DNA from 3 places in the Bradyrhizobium sp. 170 genome. Region 1 is predicted to be linked to each of the others. Evidence: predicted binding sites of a transcription regulator. Region 1 holds the regulator's gene; each other region holds the start of a gene.
The links. The regulator LexA, encoded in region 1, represses DNA repair genes until DNA is damaged. The targets are predictions, from matches to a motif close to TGTTCNNNNTGTGTTCNG.

Region 1 (6,726 bases):
TGAGCGTGCCCGTCGCGGTCGCCTGCGCACCGTTCGCGAAGCTGACCGCGCCCGTCGCGGTCGCATCGGCGCCGTTCGCGATGCTGAGCGCGCCCGTCGCGGTCGCGTTGCTGCCGTTCGCTGTGGCCACAGAGCCATACGCCGTTGCGAAGAAGCCCGTCGCATTCGCTCCCGACCCCACTGCGGTGGAGAAGGCACCTGTCGCCGCGGTGACGGTACAGCCCGCGCCGGTAATGTTGCCGCCGGTACCGGAAAAGCATTGAGCGAAGGCCGGCGAGACGCCGACCGCCGTCATCATCCCGGCCGCCGCCGCGAGGCTGCGCAAGGTCCCGCCGCAGAGCATGCTGCTCGCCAGCAGGCTCGCCCGGCGATCGGATGGAAGAATTACACCGGAAGCGCGCGGGGACGCAGAACCCGTTGCCGTAGCTATCGCCCCCGTCATCGTCCGCTCCGGCTTCGCGCGAAACCAGCTCGGGTGAGCCAGCCTGTGGCTGGCCAAAACTTTGGGCGCCCACACCTCAATCTCAGGGAACCCTACCCCAATCACAGATGCGAACAAATCGCTGACGCGGATTGAGACGATTCCCGCCTGACCTCGGGTGAGATTGCAGAATAATGTTGCTGTTCAGCAACATATCCCGGTGAGTTCAGGATAAAATTCAGACAGCGGATGAATTCCGAAACTGCGGTATCGGGCGCAAGCCTTCCGCGCCGCATTTTTGCCTCCGCTCGCGCTCTCCGATATGAAGGCGCGCGCGATCTCGTCGCCGGGCCGAACAGCTGAACAGACGCGCTTGCACCCGAGGAGAAGTGCCCGTGGCCTTGATGCCTGTCGCCGATGCACTTGCTGCGATCCTCAGCCGCGCCGAACCGTTGCCCGAGGAAATGATCGCGCTCGATGATGCCTTTCATCGTGTGCTGGCGCGCGACGTCGCGGCACGGCGGACGCAACCGCCGCAGGCGATGTCGGCGATGGACGGCTATGCGGTGCGCGCGGCGGATGCCGCCGATATCTCGGCACGGCTGAAGGTGATCGGCGAGGTCGCGGCCGGCCGCCCGTTCGAGCGCAAGGTAGGCCGAGGCGAAGCGGTGCGGATCTTCACCGGCGGCGTGATCCCTGATGGCGCCGACGCCGTCATCATCCAGGAAGACACCGGCGTCGACGGTGACCATATCAACATCACGGAAGCCGCCGTTTCCGGCCGACATATCCGGCCTGCCGGCGTCGATTTCCGCGAGGGTGACGTGCTGCTCACGCGCGGACGCCACCTCACCGACCGCGACCTGTCGCTCGCCGCCGGCATGAACTATCCGGAGCTTGCGGTGCACCGCCGCCCGAAGGTCGCGGTGCTTGCGACCGGTGACGAGCTGGTGATGCCGGGGTCGACCCCGGGCCCGGGCCAGATCGTCTACTCCAACGGCTACGGAATCCGTGCGCTGGCGCGCGCCGAGGACGCCGAGGTCGTCGATCTCGGAATCGCCGCCGACACGGTCGCCGCCACCGCGCAAGGCATCCGCCGTGCGCGCGAGCTTGAAGCAGATATCCTGATCACCATGGGCGGCGCCTCGGTCGGCGACCATGACCTCGTCAAGCGGTCGCTGGAGGCCGAGGGGACGACCATGGCGTTCTGGCGGATCGCGATGCGGCCGGGCAAGCCGATGATGCATGGCAGGCTGGGTGCGATGCGGGTGATCGGCCTGCCCGGCAATCCCGTCTCCTCCTATGTCTGCGGCTTCCTGTTTCTGGTGCCGTTGATTCGTGCATTATCGGGCCGCGACACCGTCCATCATCGGCGCGAAAGCGCCCTGCTGGGCCGCGATCTCGCTGCCAACGACCAGCGCGAAGACTATCTTCGGGCACGCCTCGAAGAGCGCGAAGACGGCACGCTGATCGCGGTGCCGGTGAACCACCAGGACTCATCGCTATTAGGGAATCTCGCTGCGGCACGGGCACTTGTGATACGTCCGCCGTTCGCGCCGGCTGCCGCGAAGGGTTCGCGGTGCGAGCTGCTCCGGCTGCCGGAATGACGCCTGAACTGCGCCTTTGAGGGTGTCTTCAGCCGAAGCCGCAATGCGTTCACCTGAAATTAAGTGGTTGCGGAACACATATCGAACATATAGTGTCCGTTCATGATTTGTTTCGACTGCTAGTGTCTATGGTTGGGAGTTTTGGGGACTCCCGCAATGGACCCTGGAGATTCGGGACCGAAAGACTGTACCAACCGGGGGAATGCTCGCGATGCTTACGCGCAAACAGTATGAACTTCTGCGTTTCATCAATGAACGGCTGAAGGAAGCCGGCGTACCGCCCTCCTTCGACGAGATGAAGGATGCGCTCGACCTGCGCTCGAAATCCGGAATTCACCGCCTCATTACGGCGCTGGAGGAGCGCGGCTTCATCCGCCGCCTGCCCAACCGCGCCCGCGCCATCGAAGTCATCAAGCTGCCGGAGCTGGCTGCCGCCGCTAACGGCCGCCGCGGCTTCACGCCGAGCGTCATCGAAGGCACGCTCGGCAAACGCTCCGTAAGCGCGCCGGCCAGCGAGGACGACGGCAATCGCCCGGTTGCCGTGCCCGTGATGGGCCGGATCGCCGCCGGTACGCCGATCGAGGCGCTGCAGACCCGCAGCCACACCATCAGCGTGCCGCCTGACATGCTCGGCTCCGGCGAGCATTACGCGCTCGAAGTGCGCGGCGATTCCATGGTGGACGCCGGCATTCTCGACGGCGACATGGCGCTGATCCAGCGCAACGAGACCGCCGACACCGGCGACATCGTGGTGGCGCTGATCGACGAGGAGGAAGCCACGCTAAAACGCTTCCGCCGCCGCGGCGCCTCGATCGCGCTGGAGCCCGCCAATGCCGCCTACGAAGTCCGCATCCTGCCGCCGAACCGGGTCCGGATTCAGGGCAAGCTGATCGGGCTGTACCGCAAATATTGACCTGCTGGATGCGGACGTGACTGCGACGGCAATCCCGCCCCGGCCTTTCGGCCGGGGTTTTTTGCTGCATGCCTGGAACAAAACTGCGTTAGCGCGTTTGTGATTTTGACGCAGTGCGCTAGCCGCAGAATTGCCCAGAAACAAGAAAAGGCTCTGCGCCAAGTCCGCTCTGAATATGTCCACTCTGATAGAGGCCTGTGCCTCCTTCTTGCAGACACGGGTCAGCTATCTCAAACGAGGGAGCCATCCGATGTGTGACTATAGCCTGCACGCTGTGGCGACGCGGCCTGCCAAGGTCGGCGAGACGCTGATCACCACGACATTCCGCGGTACATCGACCCGCGGCTTTGCGTCGGAACGCGAGCCTTCAGTGGCGGTCTGCATGCTTCCCGGCACCGAACTGGCGTTCGCCGAGGACGTCAAATACGACAACCGGTGGATCTGGACGCGAACCACCGACTGGCGGGTCGGCAAGTTCAACCAGATCGAACCCGAAGTGACCGATCGCCACCATGACGCGATCGAATTTCCGGACGGAAGCCATGTGCTGGTGACGCAGCTTTGCGAAGGCCAGCGCGCGACCGTACTGCAATTGCCGGTGACCGAGGGCGAACGTGCGGCAAAGGTGACGGAAGCGCCACCGGCCGAATCCATCGTGACCGGATAAACGACGCGCATGTGATCCGCCGGTTCAGGCCGGCGGATCATGGTGATATGGTTTTTTGAGAAACTAGGCGCCGAGGGGCAGTCGGTGGTCAACAAAGTCACATGGCAAAGAGCCGGACGCGTCACGGAGCCCGGACGGTACATGTTCCGGTACGGCTGGCTCACCATCACGGCCGAAGATCTCGCGATCTGGCGGCAATTCCCCGAGGCGTCGTTCACGCTGGTCAACCTGCCGTCGACCCCCGACGCGCCGGAGGAATTCCACCTCGGCGCATTCGAAATACCGGCCAGTCCCTCAAGCCCCCCGCTCGACGAGCACTGAAGTTCGTCTGGAGCCCTGGGGCTCCAGATTTTTGATTCGACGCGTTTTCTTGACGCGAACCGGTCTCCACCCCGGATCAAGTCCGGGGCAGGCTTTCGCTGGAAAACGCTCTATTCCTCCGCCTGAAGATCGGCCTCGGCCGGCGTGGCGTCGACCGCGCGCGGCGGCACGACGCGCGGCGCCAGAACGGCTGCGTCTGCTTCGCTCTCGTCCGCGATGGCCGGCGACCACGGGCGGTCGATCCCTCTGGGTTTGGCCGCCTCGACGACAAATCCGTCACGGCCTCGCCGCAGCGCCATCGCGCCCTGCCGCCGCAGCCGGTCGGCATCGATGACGGAAGCCGCGCAGGAAGCGGGCGCCTGCCGCAGCGTCACAATCAGCGCGGCGCGCTCGCAATCGTCCGAGAGTGCCTCGGGCCTGAGCGCCTGCGCGATCAGGGTGCCGCCGGCGGATTGCATCACGCAGCCAAAATCGTCGCATGAGACGCCTGATGTGAGCGACGCGTCAGCCGCCGTTCGGGCGTCCGCATCCGCCGCCAGCCACTCCTTCAGCAGGAAAGAATCCCGGGAGCCCTTTGCCGCATGCATCAGATGCAGCCGGCCGTCCTGCCCACGGACGCCGACATTGCGGCCATCGGCGGAAATCAGGATATCTGGCTGCGGCACCCTCGCCGCCCAGAGCGCCGCAACCACGACCAGTACGGCGCCCGACCAGCGCAGCGGCGTGCGCAACAGGCCGAGCAGGATGATGCCGAGGCTGGCCGCAATCAGCGGGCCGATGCCGAACGCCGGCACGCGGCCGACCGCGCCGGGCAAAGCCGCGACCCATTGCGTCACCGCGATCATCCAGTCGATGCCGACACCCATGATCGCCCAGAACAGGCGATCGAACCCGAACGGCATCGCGACGAGTCCGAGCAGGCCCGCCGGCATCACCAGCGCTGACACCACCGGCATCGCCGCGAGATTGGCGAGCACGCCGTAAGGCGTCACCCGGTGGAAGTGAAAGGCCGCGTACGGCATGGTCGCGAGCCCCGCCACCAATGAGGCCAGCAACAGCATCGTGATCTCGCGGCCACCCCACAGCGCCACGCGGGCGGTCGCGGTATGGTCCGGCGTCGCGAACAAACGCGGCATGCCGATCTGCACCAGGGCAACGAGGCCAAGCGTCGCCGCAAACGACATCTGAAAACTCGGATGCACCAGCGCCTCCGGCGCGACTGTCAGCACGATCAGGGCCGCGACCGCGAGCGTGCGAAACGTAATCGCCCGGCGATCGACCATGACCGCGATCAGCACCACGGCCGTCATGAAGAACGAGCGCTGCGTCGCGACCTCGGCGCCCGACAGCAACAGATAGAACGCGGCGGCGACCAGGGCTGCCGCAGCCGCCCATTTCTTGATGGCGTAGCCAACCGTGAGAACCGGAAACAGCGCCAGCAGCGCCCGCACCGCAAAGAACACGACGCCCGCGACGACGGCCATGTGATAGCCCGAGATTGAAAGGACATGGCCGAGACCGGAGATGAACATCGCGTCGTTCACCGGCGGCGAGATCGCGTCGCGCCGCCCGGTCAACAGCGCGGTTGCAATCGCGCGCTTGTCACCCTCCAGCGTGGTCCTGATCCGCGCGTCGATCGTATCGCGCAGGCCCTGCATGAACGCCGAATAGCGCAGGCGCAGCCCGCCGCCGGTAGCGGGCGGCTCCGCGGTCTTGATCGCGCCCATCACGAAGCCGGAGGCGCCGATGCCGGCAAAGAACATGTCGCGGCTGAAATCGTAGCTGCCCGGCCGCACCGGCGTGAGCGGCGGCAACAGCCGCGCCTTGAGCTCGACGAAGCTGCCGACCGCGGGCGCCGTGCCCTTCTTCACCGATAGCCGCACGCGCTCGAGCCTGGTCGTTCCGCGCGCGCTTTCCATGGTGACGACGCGCAGGACAAAGCGGTCGGTGCGCTCGCGGATGTCACGCGTTTCGACAAAGCCCGTCAACGATACCGAAAACATCGGCCGCGCCAGCACGCCATGCGCGACCCGCGCCGTCTTCCAGGTCGCGATCGCAAAGCCCGCGGCGACGGCGGCGATCATGACGGCGACAGGAAAGAATTTTTGCCGCCGCAACAGGACCGCGACCGCGCATAGCGCGATGCCCACGACGGCGGCCACCGACAGCACCGGCTCGTGATCGGCGGCGAAATAAAAGGCGATGCCGGTGCCGAATGCCACGGGCACCCAGGGCAGCAACCGCCCGGCGCCGGCTTCGGCACGCGCCCAAGCGCGCAGGGTTTCGATCAGCGGCGGCCAGAAAGCGGGACGCGACGGCGCAAAGCCGCCAATAGGCGCCACAGCGCGTGGCGGCCAGGTCCCGGCATAGCCCCGCTTCCGGCCCGAAATGTCGCCCTGCTCCGCCACCCCGGTCTACACCTTACGATCCCGTGGAGAGCACAAGACTACCGGACGGTGTATTGCGGCCGCTAGCGGAACGGATGCAGAAACCGGAAGAAATGCACATCGACCGGCGCTACACTGGGACATCCCAGGAATCGGACGAAGGTCGGACATCCCATGAAGCTTGCGGCCTGCATTTCGATTGCACTGGCGATAACGGGTCTGCCGTCCGCACTGGCAGCGGCCGAACAATGCCGCTTCATCGAGGCGAGGCTAGAGCGCGAGGCGTGCTACCAGCGCCAGGAAACGGCGCGCGCCGCGCGGCAGAAAGCCAGCGAGGCCCGGGAGGCGGAGCAGCAAAAGCCTTACGAGCCCATGACGCAGGAAGACGCCCAACTCGCAAAATCGCTGCG
Region 2 (6,726 bases), 2.2 Mb from region 1:
TGGCTTCGGTTTTGCCCGCGATGACCCTGTCGCCGATACCGAACTGCCATTTCCAAATGCCCGGAGCGACCGCCGTCACGGTGAATTCAACGCCCTTGTAGATCATATAAAAATCCCGCCGCGGCCCCTACCGCTTCGAATCCAAACCTTACACTTAAAATTGCAAAAATAATAAACGCAACTATGTGAAACTTGATCAGGCGCCGGTGCCTGCGAAGGACTGGAGTGGGGGCCGGGAAAAACCCGCGCGAACCCCAATCAGGACGTTAGTTGGCGCGCTGCGTGCTTCAGCTCGCGATCGATCCTTAACTGGACGCGGCGCACGGCCAACAGGGCAAGCCGCGCCTCAGTATTTCCCGACCTGACCAGGTCGCCGATCCGAAATTGCCATTGCCAGAACCCCGGGGTTTCAGACCTGGTCAGGTTATATTCTACGCCTTTGTGATTCATGGAATCTCCCGCATCCTCTGCTTAACGGGAGTGGAACCGCAAAGTTCCATATTCCATCCGCTTACAATAGATTTGCCGCGCGCGGTCGGCACGGCAGAAATCCTCGCGCGGTATGCGTTTCAACCCCGCGGGCGCGTCCGAATTCCCGCGCCGGCCCTGCTTCCGCCCCTGCTGAAAAGCACTGCGCCGCGCAAGCGGAGTATGGTCGCTTGGCGGCGCAGGCCTATTCCCCGAGTGATGCAATGTCCCAGGCAAGGTTTTGTCTGGGCGGAATGAAAAAGGTTCAACGCGGCCCGAGACGAATTTGCCGGGCGATTAGCACGCTGAAACGGGGCCTTGCAGCGGCCGTATCTGCTCGCGAGGGCGGGGTGGTCCTCCAGATTTCCCCCGTCATCGGCGACCTCGCTGCATAGCCCCATGCGGCGGGGTCGTTTGGCTGTGGCGGGCCGGCCCGCTACATCCGTGTCATGCCGGCGTAATGCCTGCCGCTATAGGGACCATAGGGACCGACATGAACGCCGGTCTTCATGCACTGCGCCTTCGCGGCCATGCACATCTGAACCTTGTCGGATCAATCGGCGGAATCGCGAATGCAGGAAGCTGCGTAACCGCTGCAGGTGTGAGGGATCGCGCGCCGTCGGAGCGCTTGGCCGAGCCGGTGAGTGCTCAAGACCAAGGTCGCCAGCGGCTTTGCGGCCTCCTATTCCTGGCGCGTCGGATAAGGCTGCCGCGGCGGCATATGGGGTCTCGACGGCGCGTCCGGCCGGACCGGCTGCGGCACCCGCGAGGGCTCCGGGGGTGCGGTTGAGGCTCAAGAGCCGTGTGAGGAGATCGGCGCCAAGCTGCTGAAGTATCGGCAGGATGGGTTCGGGGGTGAAGGCAACCTGTGTGTGCATGCCGTAAGACATAGCGTGCGCGTCTTGACGGACGGTTCAGGCGAAACTGCAAGCACGCCTAAAATTGTAAGCGACGTCACCCACGCCTCGACTTGCAGATGGACCGATAAAACGATGAGGCCGCTCGTTGGCGGCCTCATCGCGAGAGCTAGCTTTCCGGCTGCTCTACATCAGGCGGCCGGGGGCTGGCATCCGGCGCCTCTTCACTCCTGGCCGAAAGGTCGGCGGCCTTGTCGAGAAAGCCCGCGGCGACGTCCGGATCCGTGGTGGCCATTGCAAACTTCAGGAAGGTTGCCGCTTGTTCCGTTAGATATTTTTTGCCCGGCACAATCTGGTTCCCCGTTACTACCCGTTACTGTCCGCCGCGCCCGATGCAATTACGCACTGCGGCGGAATCCGTTCCGGGGGGAACGGTACAAAAGTGAACTCAAGGTGGGGCCTGTGTCCGGGCGGGCACGCTGCCGGTTGCGGCGTCAGTCCGGCCACTCGCCAATTCAAATCAGGCCACCGAAAACGACAATGTCGGAAGCCGGACAGACGGGGCCCGAATTAGGATTTAATGCGTGGGTCGGGCGGCCGGGATGCCGCCCGGCCATAAAGGACGGCCCCAGCAAATGCTGCGCAGGGGGACGGCTGCAATGATGGATCGATCCCACGAGATCCCGCAGGACCTCCGTATTCTCGTCCGCATTGTTTCGGCCTGCACGCTAGGCCTCTGGGCATTTGCAGCAGGTTTGCTGATCGGGGTCTTTCTGTTTTCGTGATCATGGGCCTGAGTACTGGCCGGAAACAGGCCATTCGCAGATGAAAAACCGGCCATCGCCCCAGGCCAATACCAACAGGCCAGTACCAAGAGGCCGCCAACTGAGGCGGCCTCTAGACCTCCATCATGATCTCGTTCTTGCTTATCGTCCCGGACCACCCCGCTTGACGCATTCATTGATTTTATTGTCCATAACCTCGACCTCCGCGTTAGAGGGTATATTGCAGTGGCTCGTCGGGTTCGGGGGTATCGGCATCCGGCAATCGGGCCCCTTCATTTCCGCGCGGACGGCGGCGCGGCATTGATAAACCCAGCGACTCCGCCAAGGCGGCTCCATTCAAAGCTGCAAAAGCCATACAGATTGTCGAACCTGCGATGAAACTCCTGGTTGAGAGAGACGCCATGGGCGTTGCCTCCATCTTGTTGCGAGGCTGTGAATTAGGCCACCGTTAACTTCAAAACCGGCCACCAGGGTTCGAAACAGGCCAGCGCACCCTTCGCGGGAAAAGAACATATTGCGAACATAGAACAAACGTGGTACGAAATTCCTATACGCCAACGAATCCCGAAATCGAATCCAAAACCTGCCACCGCCCGTTTGTCCCGCTCGCGAATCCCCGCCATAAGGAGCACGTATTATGTCCGCCACTGCCCTGCGTATCGTTGAAGGATCCTCCATGGATAAGACCAAGGCCCTGTCTGCCGCGCTCTCCCAGATCGAGCGCCAGTTCGGCAAGGGCTCGGTGATGAAGCTGGGCAAGAACGACCGTTCGATGGACATCGAAACCATCTCTTCGGGATCGCTCGGGCTCGATATCGCGCTGGGCGTCGGCGGCCTGCCGAGGGGGCGCGTAGTCGAGATCTACGGGCCGGAATCTTCAGGCAAGACCACGCTGGCGCTGCACACGGTGGCGGAGGGACAGAAGAAGGGCGGCATCTGCGCCTTCATCGACGCCGAACATGCGCTCGACCCGGTCTATGCGCGCAAGCTCGGCGTCAACATCGACGAGCTCCTGATCTCGCAGCCCGACACCGGCGAGCAGGCGCTGGAAATCTGCGACACGCTGGTGCGCTCAGGCGCGGTTGACGTGCTGGTGGTCGACTCCGTTGCGGCCCTGGTGCCGAAGGCCGAACTCGAAGGCGAGATGGGCGATGCGCTGCCCGGCCTGCAGGCGCGGCTGATGAGCCAGGCGCTGCGCAAGCTCACCGCCTCGATCAACAAGTCCAACACCATGGTGATCTTCATCAACCAGATCCGCATGAAGATCGGGGTGATGTACGGCTCGCCGGAAACCACCACCGGCGGCAACGCGCTGAAATTTTACGCCTCCGTCCGCCTCGACATCCGCCGCATCGGTGCGATCAAGGAACGCGACGAAGTGGTCGGCAACACCACCCGCGTCAAGGTGGTGAAGAACAAGCTGGCGCCGCCCTTCAAGCAGGTCGAGTTCGACATCATGTATGGCGAGGGCGTCTCCAAGATGGGTGAGATCCTCGATCTCGGCGTCAAGGCCGGCATCGTCGAAAAATCCGGTGCCTGGTTCTCCTATGACAGCCAGCGGCTGGGGCAGGGACGCGAAAACTCAAAAGCCTTCCTCAAGGCCAATCCCGACATGGTCGCCAAGATCGAGATGGCGATCCGCCAGAATTCCGGCCTGATCGCCGAACAGATCCTGGCAGGCCCTGCCGAACGCGACGCCGACGGCGAGGAGCCGGCGGACGAATAAGCTTCAGAAACGCTTCAGGGGTTAAGGCCTGAAACGGACGGACGGGTGTTGTAGACGTTGAGTTGCCGACGTCTTCAGCGCCCGTTTTGTTGTGTAGTGGATGAGTGCGATGAAGCCTCTGATCCTGACCGGCTGGTCGATCCCGGAATTCACCAGCTCGGAATTCGCCGATCTTGCGGTTGATTCCTTCTTTCGTTTCGGCTGGGGAGAGTTGCCTTCGCCGGATGAACTCGCAACCTACCTCGGCCCGCGCACACCCGATGTCAAACGCGGGCGTCATTGGTCGGACTTTGTCAGCCGATTGAATCAGAGCAAGAACAGGCGTCGCAGGAATCTCAGCCTGGCTGAATTCTGTCAGCACTACGAGGCCGTCGAACTATGGTTCGACGTACAACCCAATGCTCAGTTGAGCCTGGTCTGGCTGCTCGATTATTTCCGGTCTTATCCAAAGACGATCGCCAAGTTGAAATTTTGTCTGATTGACCTCGCGATGATTGAGCTTACGCAGCTCGGCAGGTGGCGGCCGGTGGTTGTCGATGTCACTGACAAGGAACTTGAGACGGCAAGCGCGGCCTGGCAGGCCTATCGGGCGCCGACGCCCGAGGCCTGCTTCGATCTGCTCGGCAAGGATTTGAGTGCCTTGCCGCTTCTCAGGCCCGTCCTGATCGATCTGCTCGAAGAACTGCCGTCAAGTTCGACCGGGCTTGGCGCTACGGAAATGCGGATGCTCGAACTGATCGCGCGGGGATACTCGCTCACAAATGCGCTCTTCCATTTCTACCAACTGCGCCAAACCCGCATCTTCGGCGAGTGGGAATACGGCTACTTGCTGGATGGGCTGGCGTTCGGGCCCCAACCGGCCGTGGCGGGCCTCGACGAGGAACTGCGTACGCTCGACCGCAAAAATTTGCGAGACCGGCACCCGGCCTACCTGCGCAGCCGGCTGTCGCTCACCGAATTCGGCAAGGCTGTTCTCGCCCACAAGGAAGACTTCAGCCGGCACAATCCAATCGACCGCTGGTGGGGCGGCACGCACCTGACCAACGATAATCTGTGGCACTGGAATCCGGCGCTGATCAAGCCCTCCCGCAAGTCTGAACGAGGCGTACCGTGACGCGTTTGATCCTGACGTCAGATTCCTCAAGTGCGGGCTGCGTTGTATCGGCCGGTCTTGCCGATCTGGTGATTGCCCTCGAGCTTCGGATGGTTTGGGGGGCGCCGCGTTCCGATGCGGAGCTTGCAGCATTTTTGGAAGAAAGGACAACGCAAGGACCGGACTCGAGTTGGCTCTATTCTGAGCCCCGGCAGCGCCGTCAGCTATTCGGCTTCAGGGATCTCGGGTTAATCGAGGCTTGCGAACGTTGCGAAACGGTCGAACTCTGGATGGAAACCGAGCCGAACGCCCAACTGGTATTGATCTGGCTATTGGATTATCTCGGCCCGCGGGCGAAAACCTTAAGGATAATTTTGCGACACGTGGATGCCTCTCTCGGCGAGGCAGAGCCAGCGCGTCTCGCCAAATCGAAGTTCATGGGCGTCGCCATCACCGATGACCATCTTGAGATCGCAAGCCTTGCGTGGCAGGCCTTCCGGGCACCGACGCCACATGCGTGGTTCAACCTGCTGAGCAGGGATCTGAGCATCTTGCCGCAGCTTCGGCGATGCGTTCTGGAAATGCTCGAAGAGCTTCCCGGTCGCGCAACCGGGCTTGGCGCGTCCGAACTGCGAATTCTGGAATTGATCGCGGCGGGCTACGAGCATCCGTTCGAGGTGTTTCCCCATTTCAAGCAGCGCTTTCAGCGCCGCGTGTTCGGCTATTGGGAAGCTGGTGCTCTCCTGGAAGGGCTTGCGCTTGCCCCGATGCCCGCGGTGTCAGGCCTCGCGGAGTGGCCGTTCACGCTGGAGTTGCACGATGAGCGTGAGCGATTCGAGCGATACAAGGAAAGCCGGCTATCGCTCACCGCGCTCGGCAAGGCAATTTTGGCCGGCACCGAAGATTTCAGCCGGCATAACCCGATCGATCGCTGGTGGGGTGGCACTAGGCTCACCAATGACCGGCTGTGGCGCTGGGACCCCGTCCTGCTCGTGCCGTAGCGGGATGAGTGTAGGATGGGTAGAGCGCAGCGAAGCCCATCATCGTGCCGCACCTGCGATGATGACCGCGATGGGTTTCGCTTTCGCTCTACCCATCCTACGCGTGCGTCACTCCGCGGCTTGCGCGTAGTCCGTCACCGGCGGGCACGAGCAGACCAGGTTGCGGTCGCCATAGACGTTGTCGACGCGCCCGACCGGGCTCCAGTATTTGTCGGTGCGCGAGACGCCGTCGGGGAAACAACCCTTGGCTCGGCTATAGGCGCGGCTCCACGCATCGTCGGCGATGTCGTGCACGGTGTGCGGGGCGTGCCGCAGCGGCGATGCTTCGACCTTCCAGCGGCCGGCCTCGATCTCCGTGATCTCACTTCGGATCGCGATCATGGCGTCGCAGAACCGATCCAGCTCCGCTTTCGATTCCGATTCGGTCGGCTCGATCATCAGCGTGCCCGGCACCGGGAAACTCATGGTGGGCGCGTGGAAGCCATAGTCGATCAGGCGCTTTGCGATGTCGTCGACGGTGACGCCGCTGGTGGTCTTGAGCGGGCGCGGATCGACGATGCATTCATGCGCGACGCGACCTTTTGCATTCCGATACAGAACAGGGAAATGCGGATCGAGGCGGTTGGCGATGTAGTTGGCGTTGAGAATCGCGATCTCGGTGGCGCGCGTGAGACCTTCGCCGCCCATCATCAAAATGTAGATGTAGGAGATCGTCAGGATCGACGCCGATCCGAACGGCGCCGCCGACACCGGCCCGACCGGCACGCTGCCATCCCTTGCGGGATGTCCGGGCAGG
Region 3 (6,726 bases), 4.5 Mb from region 1:
CGGCGCACCTTCGCGGGGTTTGCGGAAGTCATTGCGGCGACCGCGCCGATGACGCTGCTCGCGCGGCGCGCCCTCGGCGCCTTCGCCGCTGGCGGCTGGCGCGCCTTCGGCCGGGCGGCCGTGATGACGCTGGCGGTTGCGGTCGTGATGCGGGCGGCGCTCGTCGGAACGGCCGCCGGGCCGCCAGACTTCGACGAACTGCGGCTCGGCCGGCGTCTCGGGTTTTGTCTCTGTGCCAGCGGCCTCGACGGGAGCGGCTTCTGCGGCAGCGCCTTCACTAGGAGCTTCGCTCGCAGTTGCAGGCTCGGCGGCAGCTTCCGCGGCGCTGATCGTGTCCATCGCCTCCTGTTCCGGGGGCGCGTCCGCGATCGCGGCTTCTGCCGGCGTGGTCTCGGCGGGCGCCGTCTCGACGGCAGAAGCGGGCTCTTCGCTGGCAGCCGGGGCCAGCGAGACCTCCGGCAGCAGCGAGGCCGATGACACGGGCTCGCTCGCAACAGGCAATTCGGCCGCGACTTCTTCTGCCGACATCTCTGCCGCTACCTCGGCACTCGCCTCAACCGGCGGCGTCTCGGCGGAGACGGTCTCGACAACGACCTCAGGCGCGGGCTTCGGCGGCAGCGGCGGGCGCTTGTCCATGCGGTAGCCGAGCGCGCGCAGGATCGAGGCAAAATCCTCGCCGGCAGATCCCGTCAGCGAGGTCATCGCCTGCGTCACCACAAAGCCGCGGCCATCGAACGCGCCGGTCGGCTTTTCGCCGGGCGAGCTCGCGCGCCACGCCAGCGCCGGACGAATGAGATCGGCGAGCCGTTCCAGAATATCGACGCGCACCGCGCGCTCGCCGCACTGGCGATAGCCGAGCAGGCGATAGGCGTCGCGGTGCAACGCCTTGTCGACCGGGAACGAGGTGCGGCCCGAGCTCGCCAGATGCTGCGCGCCAGAGAGCGCGGACATGTCGACATTGTCCTGCTTCTCGGCCCACAGCAGCGAAGCCAGCGCGCGCGCGGCGGGCTTCAGGAGCCCGGGGAAATAGATGTGATAGGCGCCGAACCGCACGCCGTATTTGCGCAAGGTGGCGCGCGAGGCCTGGTCGAGATCCTTCATCTCGGCAGAAATCTTTGCGCGCTCCAGCACGCCGAGGCTCTCGACCAGTTGGAACGCGATGCCGCGCCCGATGCCGGTGATGTCCTCGGCCTTCGACAGCCCGAACAGCGGGCCGAGCAGCTTTTCGATATGCGTCTTCAGCCAGAGATCGAGCCGCGCCTGCACGGCCTCGCGCGGCGCGCCGTTGAGGCGGTCGTCGGCAATGATACGCAATCGCGGATGCAGCGCGTCGTCGGCCGCGACCAGCTTTGCGACCGCATCGCCGGTCCAGCGAATGGTGCCGTCTGACGTCAGCACGAACTGATCGTCGGGCGCTGCGGCAAGTTTTGTAGCGCGCGCATCGATCTCGCTGGCGAGCACCTGCTGGGCGGCCGCCTGCAACGCCTTGGCGTCCGAGCCGGCTTCCGCCGCATCGGGCGCAAAGGTAAATCCATCGAGCCGGCCGATCGCGTGGCCTTCCACAATCACTTCGCCGGTCTTGCCAATTTCCGTATTCAAAACTGAGTTCTCCCGCAGGCGGCGCATCAATACACTGGTACGGCGGTCAACGAAACGCTCCGTAAGCCGTTCATGCAGCGCATCGGATAATTTATTTTCGACCTCCCGGGCGATCCCCTGCCAGTGGTCGGGGTCGGACAGCCAGTCCGGGCGGTTGGCGACGAAGGTCCAGGTGCGGATTTGCGCAATCCGGCCCGACAGCGTGTCGATATCGCCGGTGACGCGGTCGGCCTGGTCGACCTGGGCGGCGAACCAGGCGTCCGGTATGCGGCCCTTTTTCATCAGGAATGCATAAAGCGTGGTCACGAGCTCGGCGTGGGCAGCGGGTGCGATCTTGCGGTAATCCGGGATCTGGCAGGCGTCCCACAGCCGTTCCACGGCGGCCGCGCCGTGGGCCATGTCCCTCACCTCGCCGTCGCGCGCCGCATGATCGAGCACGCGCAAATCTTCGGCAATCGGCGCGCGGGTCAAGGCCTCATGCCCCGGCGACAGCGCCAGCGACACCTGAAGCGCGCCGAGCGAGGCGAAGTCCAGTTTTGAGTTGCGCCACTGCAGCATTTTGACGCTGTCGAACGTGTGGTTCTGCAGCGCGTTCACCAGTTCCGGCTCGAACGGCGCGCAGCGGCCCGTGGTGCCGAAGGTGCCGTTGCGCGTGGCGCGCCCCGCACGGCCCGCGATCTGCGCGAACTCGGACGGATTGAGCCTTCGGAACTGGTAGCCGTCGTATTTGCGGTCGGAGGCGAACGCGACGTGATCGACATCGAGGTTCAGCCCCATGCCGACGGCGTCGGTGGCGACGAGATAATCGACGTCGCCATTCTGGAACATCGCCACCTGCGCATTGCGTGTGCGTGGGCTAAGCGAGCCCAATACGACGGCAGCGCCGCCATGCTGACGGCGGATCAGTTCGGCAATGGCGTAGACTTCATCGGCCGAGAACGCGACGATCGCGGTACGTCTGGGTTGGCGCGTGATCTTGCGGTCGCCGGCGAATTCGAGCTGCGACAGCCGCGGCCGTGTGATGATGGACGCGCCGGGCAATAGCCGCTCGATGATCGGGCGCATGGTGGCGGCGCCCAGCAGCAGCGTCTCGTCGCGGCCGCGGCGGTGCAGGATGCGGTCGGTGAAAACGTGCCCGCGCTCGAGATCGGCCGCGATCTGGATTTCATCGACGGCGAGAAACGACACGTCGAGATCCCTGGGCATCGCTTCCACAGTGGAGACCCAGTAGCGCGGGTTCTTCGGCTTGATCTTCTCCTCGCCCGTGATCAGCGCAACGCTCTCGGCACCCGCACGATCCGCGATCTTGTTGTAGACCTCGCGCGCGAGCAGCCGCAGCGGCAGGCCGATCACGCCGGAGGAATGCCCCAGCATCCGCTCGATCGCCAGATGCGTCTTGCCGGTGTTGGTCGGCCCGAGCACGGCGGTAACGCCGGCGCCGGGCGCGCGATCAGCCGCGAACGTGGAAGGTGAGAAAGCCATTATGTGCAGGTGTTTCTTCTATGCGTTCGTCATTGCGAGGAGCGAAGCGACGAAGCAATCCATGGTTCCTATGCCGCGCTATGGATTGCTTCGCTTCGATGACGGAAGCCTTTCTGGTCGCATGGCGTCAATTCGGCCGATTCTGTTTCACTTTGCGACGGCGATGCGGTCGCGGCTTAAGCTCTGGAACGAGTCTGGAACGAAACGCGCCCGAATCGCTGACTCTTCCCGAAACCCGATACGTTCACCGCAACATCTCGCGCTGACACGCCCGGGGCGGCACTAGATCAAGTTTACACGGGCTCCACAAGCGACGGTTTGGCGGTCGAATTCTTAAAGAGCGGAGTCGAATCAGAACCGGGCAAGAGTCAACTGGATTCCGCTACTTCGTCGTCCCTGCGAACGCAGGGACCCATAACCACAGGCGTTCATTGGTTGGCGCCGCCAGCAACTCCGAGTCCCTCAATCCGCACGGCCGCGGCGTATGGGTCCCTGCGTTCGCAGGGACGACGGCAGAGCGCGGGCGCCGCCCGAACCCTCAATTCGTCTTCGCCACCCTCGGCGGGGCCGCGGTCGTCACGAACGACGTCGCCTCCAGCATCGCCGGCCCGAACGGCGTCGGGATTGTCATGCGGAACGGAATCAGGATGCGGGTTCCCGCGATCGGCACGAAGGCGATCTCGATCCGGCGTTCGGTGGCGAGATATTTGATCACGGGGCGATCGGGGATGTAGCCCGCGATCGGGGTGAAATAGATCGCGCAGACCAGCGCCGGCCCGTGATAGCCCTTCTCGGCCTTCACCGTTTCCATGCGCTTGTAATCAAGCTTGAGGTCGTAGCGCAGCCGTCCGTCAAAAATCCCCGCGCCGGTGCGGCAGGAATCCGGCGACAGCACCTCGCCATTGCCGGGAACGCGCAGCATCGAGCCGGTCATGGGATCGAGCACGTTCTTCCGGTGCGCGTCGGTAACGACGATGCGATCAGGATCGACCGGCGGCGCCGGATCGATCGAAAAATCCTTCACGTTGCCGTTGGCCAGCACCAGGCGGATGGTTTCGGACTTCTTCTGCGTCGTGGTGGTGGCGGTATAGGCATTCGCCACCAGCGCGCCGCCCACGACGCGGCCCTGGCTGGAGCCGGAACCCGTGCCGCCCGAAAACGCCTTCAACAGGCCGGCGGTGCCGCCCTGGGCGGAGGCCGAAAACGTGTCGTCGCCGATTTCGATGGTCCAGGCGCCCTTGCCGACCGGGATGCCCGCCAGCGTCGCCTCGTATTGCGCATCGAGCCGGCCCTGCGCGGATGCGGCCTGCGGCGCCAGCGCCGCGAACACCAGGGCGCACAGGCTGAAACCGAGCCTCGAGAGGGGCGAAACGGCGCGTTTTGCGGTCACGAATGGATTGTCCCGGGATCGGCGCGAGCTGATGTTCATTTAGGCAGAAATATCCGGCAAACAACGCGTGCTTTCGCGAAAACCACGCCTTGATCAGGGCCTCGCATCGCCGCCCGCCTCTGTGCGGAAGGCCAAGGCCTTACCCCTTAACGAAAGCCATGGTGTCGGCGGGGATTGCGCCCTTTATATGATGCCTTAAGTGGCTGGAACCCCTTACAAACCGGCCCAATTCCGCGGTCCGGACCCCAGCGCTTTCGAACGAAGCCTGCGCGGACTTGGGGCCAGGAGCGGATTTCCGGTTCGCGTGAAGAAAACGCGTCAAAACAAGGGGCTTGGGCTGGTCGGAACGGGCTCCACGCCGCCCAAAAACCTTGACGGTTCGGCCGTCTCCCCCTATACGACCGCAGTTCCTGGAAATGGACGCGATTTTGGACCCCCGCGCAGCCGCGAGATGCGCTTGCCTATGGCGGGGATGGAAGAGGATTTTGCAATGTCCCGGCGCTGCGAACTGACGGCCAAGGGCCCCCAGACGGGCCACAAGGTGAGCCACTCGAACATCAAGACCAAGCGGCGCTTCCTGCCGAACCTGGTCAACGTCACCTTCATCTCGGACGCCCTCGCCCGCAACGTGCGCCTGCGCGTCTCGACCAATGCGCTCAAGAGCGTCGACCACAATGGCGGCCTCGATAAGTATTTGATCAAGGCCAAGGCCGACGTGCTCTCCCCCCGCGCGCTGGATCTCAAACGCGCGATCGAGAAGAAGGTCGGCAAGCCCGTGTTCGTGAAGAAGGCGAGCTGAGCTTCGTCTGCCAAATCTATTCTGACCGCGTGCATTGGACAGTCGGATCACACGATCCGGCTGTTTTGTTTTGGGGGCAGTTCTCTACGAAGCTTGCCAATTCTAGAAGCGGAGCGCACTCTGCGCGCTGTGGTCAGGTTGGCAGCACAAAACTCACACAATTAGCGGCCGGTAGGCAGGATGAGCGCTAAACTTCGCGGATTCTCTTTTGCGACTCGCTCATCGGATGCCGACGACGATCCGCCTGCAATTCAAGTCCTCGGAAGCGACCAAGCAGACGCGTCTTCAAGAAAGAAGACTAGCGGAAGAGTAAGAACGCCTGAGTCTCGATTGGCCGCATTAGCCAGAGCTCAATTGACGGCATCTGGCTTGCTCGAATTGGTCGACCCTCAGCGTACTCCTACGGACCTGATAATTAACTCGGACAACTATCAAACACTGGCCGAAATCGTAAACGAAATCCGCCGAGGTGAGGAACTGCGACGGCACGGCCTGTCTCCACGATCAAGGCTTCTGTTTTGTGGGCCACCTGGCTGCGGGAAAACACTCTGCGCCGAAGTTCTGGCCCGGGAATTAAAACTTCCGTTGCTGATCGCTCGACTAGACGAGATCATTTCCCAGTACCTTGGCGCGACGGCGAGCAATCTTAGGAAGGTGTTCGAAGCGGCTGTTCAATTGCCTGCCGTTTTGTTTCTCGATGAATTTGACGCTCTCGCCCGCGCAAGAACCGACCCTCTGGAGCACAACGAAATCCGGCGCGTCGTCAATAGCCTCTTGATGATGATCGACCGCTTTGCGGGAAAAGGATTACTTATCGCGGCAACCAATCTTGAAAGCTCAATCGACTATGCCGCATGGCGGCGTTTTGATGAAGTTATGTTGTTCGATCGCCCAACATTGCATCAAATCAAATCGACCCTACGACTAAAAACACGTAATTTTCCATTGGAGTTTGATGCCTCAGACTACGCCGAACATCTCGAAGGAATGTCCTTCGCAGAAATCGAACGAATTTGCCTCAGCGCAATAAAGGCCTCCATTTTGGCCCGAGATACTGCGGTTCCTGCGCGGCTATTTGAGCATGCGATCGATGCTGAAAAACGACGTATTTCCATTAGCCAACGAGTTCGAACAAATTCGTAAGATATTCCGGGGGGAATATGCCGACTTACGATCACTTGCCGCTAAAGCGGCTCGAAGGTGTTCTTGAGCGTCGCGTTCACGGTTTCGGTCTCGCACCTTCTCGTGAAGCTAAACAGCACGGCGCCCGTATCCAAACAGAAATTGAACAAGTCGTATCTTCCTACGGGGATCTTCCAGCCATCGATGGCATTGATCCTTCACTGATCCTTAAGGTCTCTGTCGCCGGAAACATCGATGAAGACGAATGGCGAAAGATCGGCCTGACTGTCTTGTCGGTCGATGGCGACAAGTCAGTAGTGTTATTTGCTGACGA

Region 2: a site for LexA is predicted at 2,616-2,633, ahead of recA (recombinase RecA). Genes of this name have one in related genera too.
Region 3: a site for LexA is predicted at 3,266-3,283, ahead of IVB05_RS41360 (helicase-related protein). Genes of this name have one in related genera too.

The regions. Positions count from the first base shown of each region.
Region 1 covers NZ_CP064703.1:4,264,402-4,271,127, reverse strand. Annotated here, with positions in the region: gene IVB05_RS19735 (hypothetical protein) at 1-343, opposite strand, end outside; gene glp (gephyrin-like molybdotransferase Glp) at 817-2,028, shown strand; gene lexA (transcriptional repressor LexA) at 2,240-2,941, shown strand; gene IVB05_RS19720 (hypothetical protein) at 3,192-3,608, shown strand; gene IVB05_RS19715 (hypothetical protein) at 3,648-3,929, shown strand; gene IVB05_RS19710 (ComEC/Rec2 family competence protein) at 4,040-6,337, opposite strand; gene IVB05_RS19705 (hypothetical protein) at 6,491-6,726, shown strand, end outside.
Region 2 covers NZ_CP064703.1:6,505,531-6,512,256, reverse strand. Annotated here, with positions in the region: gene IVB05_RS30415 (hypothetical protein) at 1-106, opposite strand, end outside; gene IVB05_RS30410 (hypothetical protein) at 259-450, opposite strand; gene IVB05_RS30405 (hypothetical protein) at 1,495-1,674, opposite strand; gene recA (recombinase RecA) at 2,748-3,836, shown strand; gene IVB05_RS30395 (hypothetical protein) at 3,946-4,950, shown strand; gene IVB05_RS30390 (hypothetical protein) at 5,220-5,930, shown strand; gene gcvP (aminomethyl-transferring glycine dehydrogenase) at 6,039-6,726, opposite strand, start outside.
Region 3 covers NZ_CP064703.1:8,756,905-8,763,630, forward strand. Annotated here, with positions in the region: gene IVB05_RS41360 (helicase-related protein) at 1-3,081, opposite strand, end outside; gene IVB05_RS41365 (DUF3108 domain-containing protein) at 3,620-4,423, opposite strand; gene rpmB (50S ribosomal protein L28) at 4,962-5,270, shown strand; gene IVB05_RS41375 (ATP-binding protein) at 5,451-6,413, shown strand; gene IVB05_RS41380 (S8 family peptidase) at 6,431-6,726, shown strand, end outside.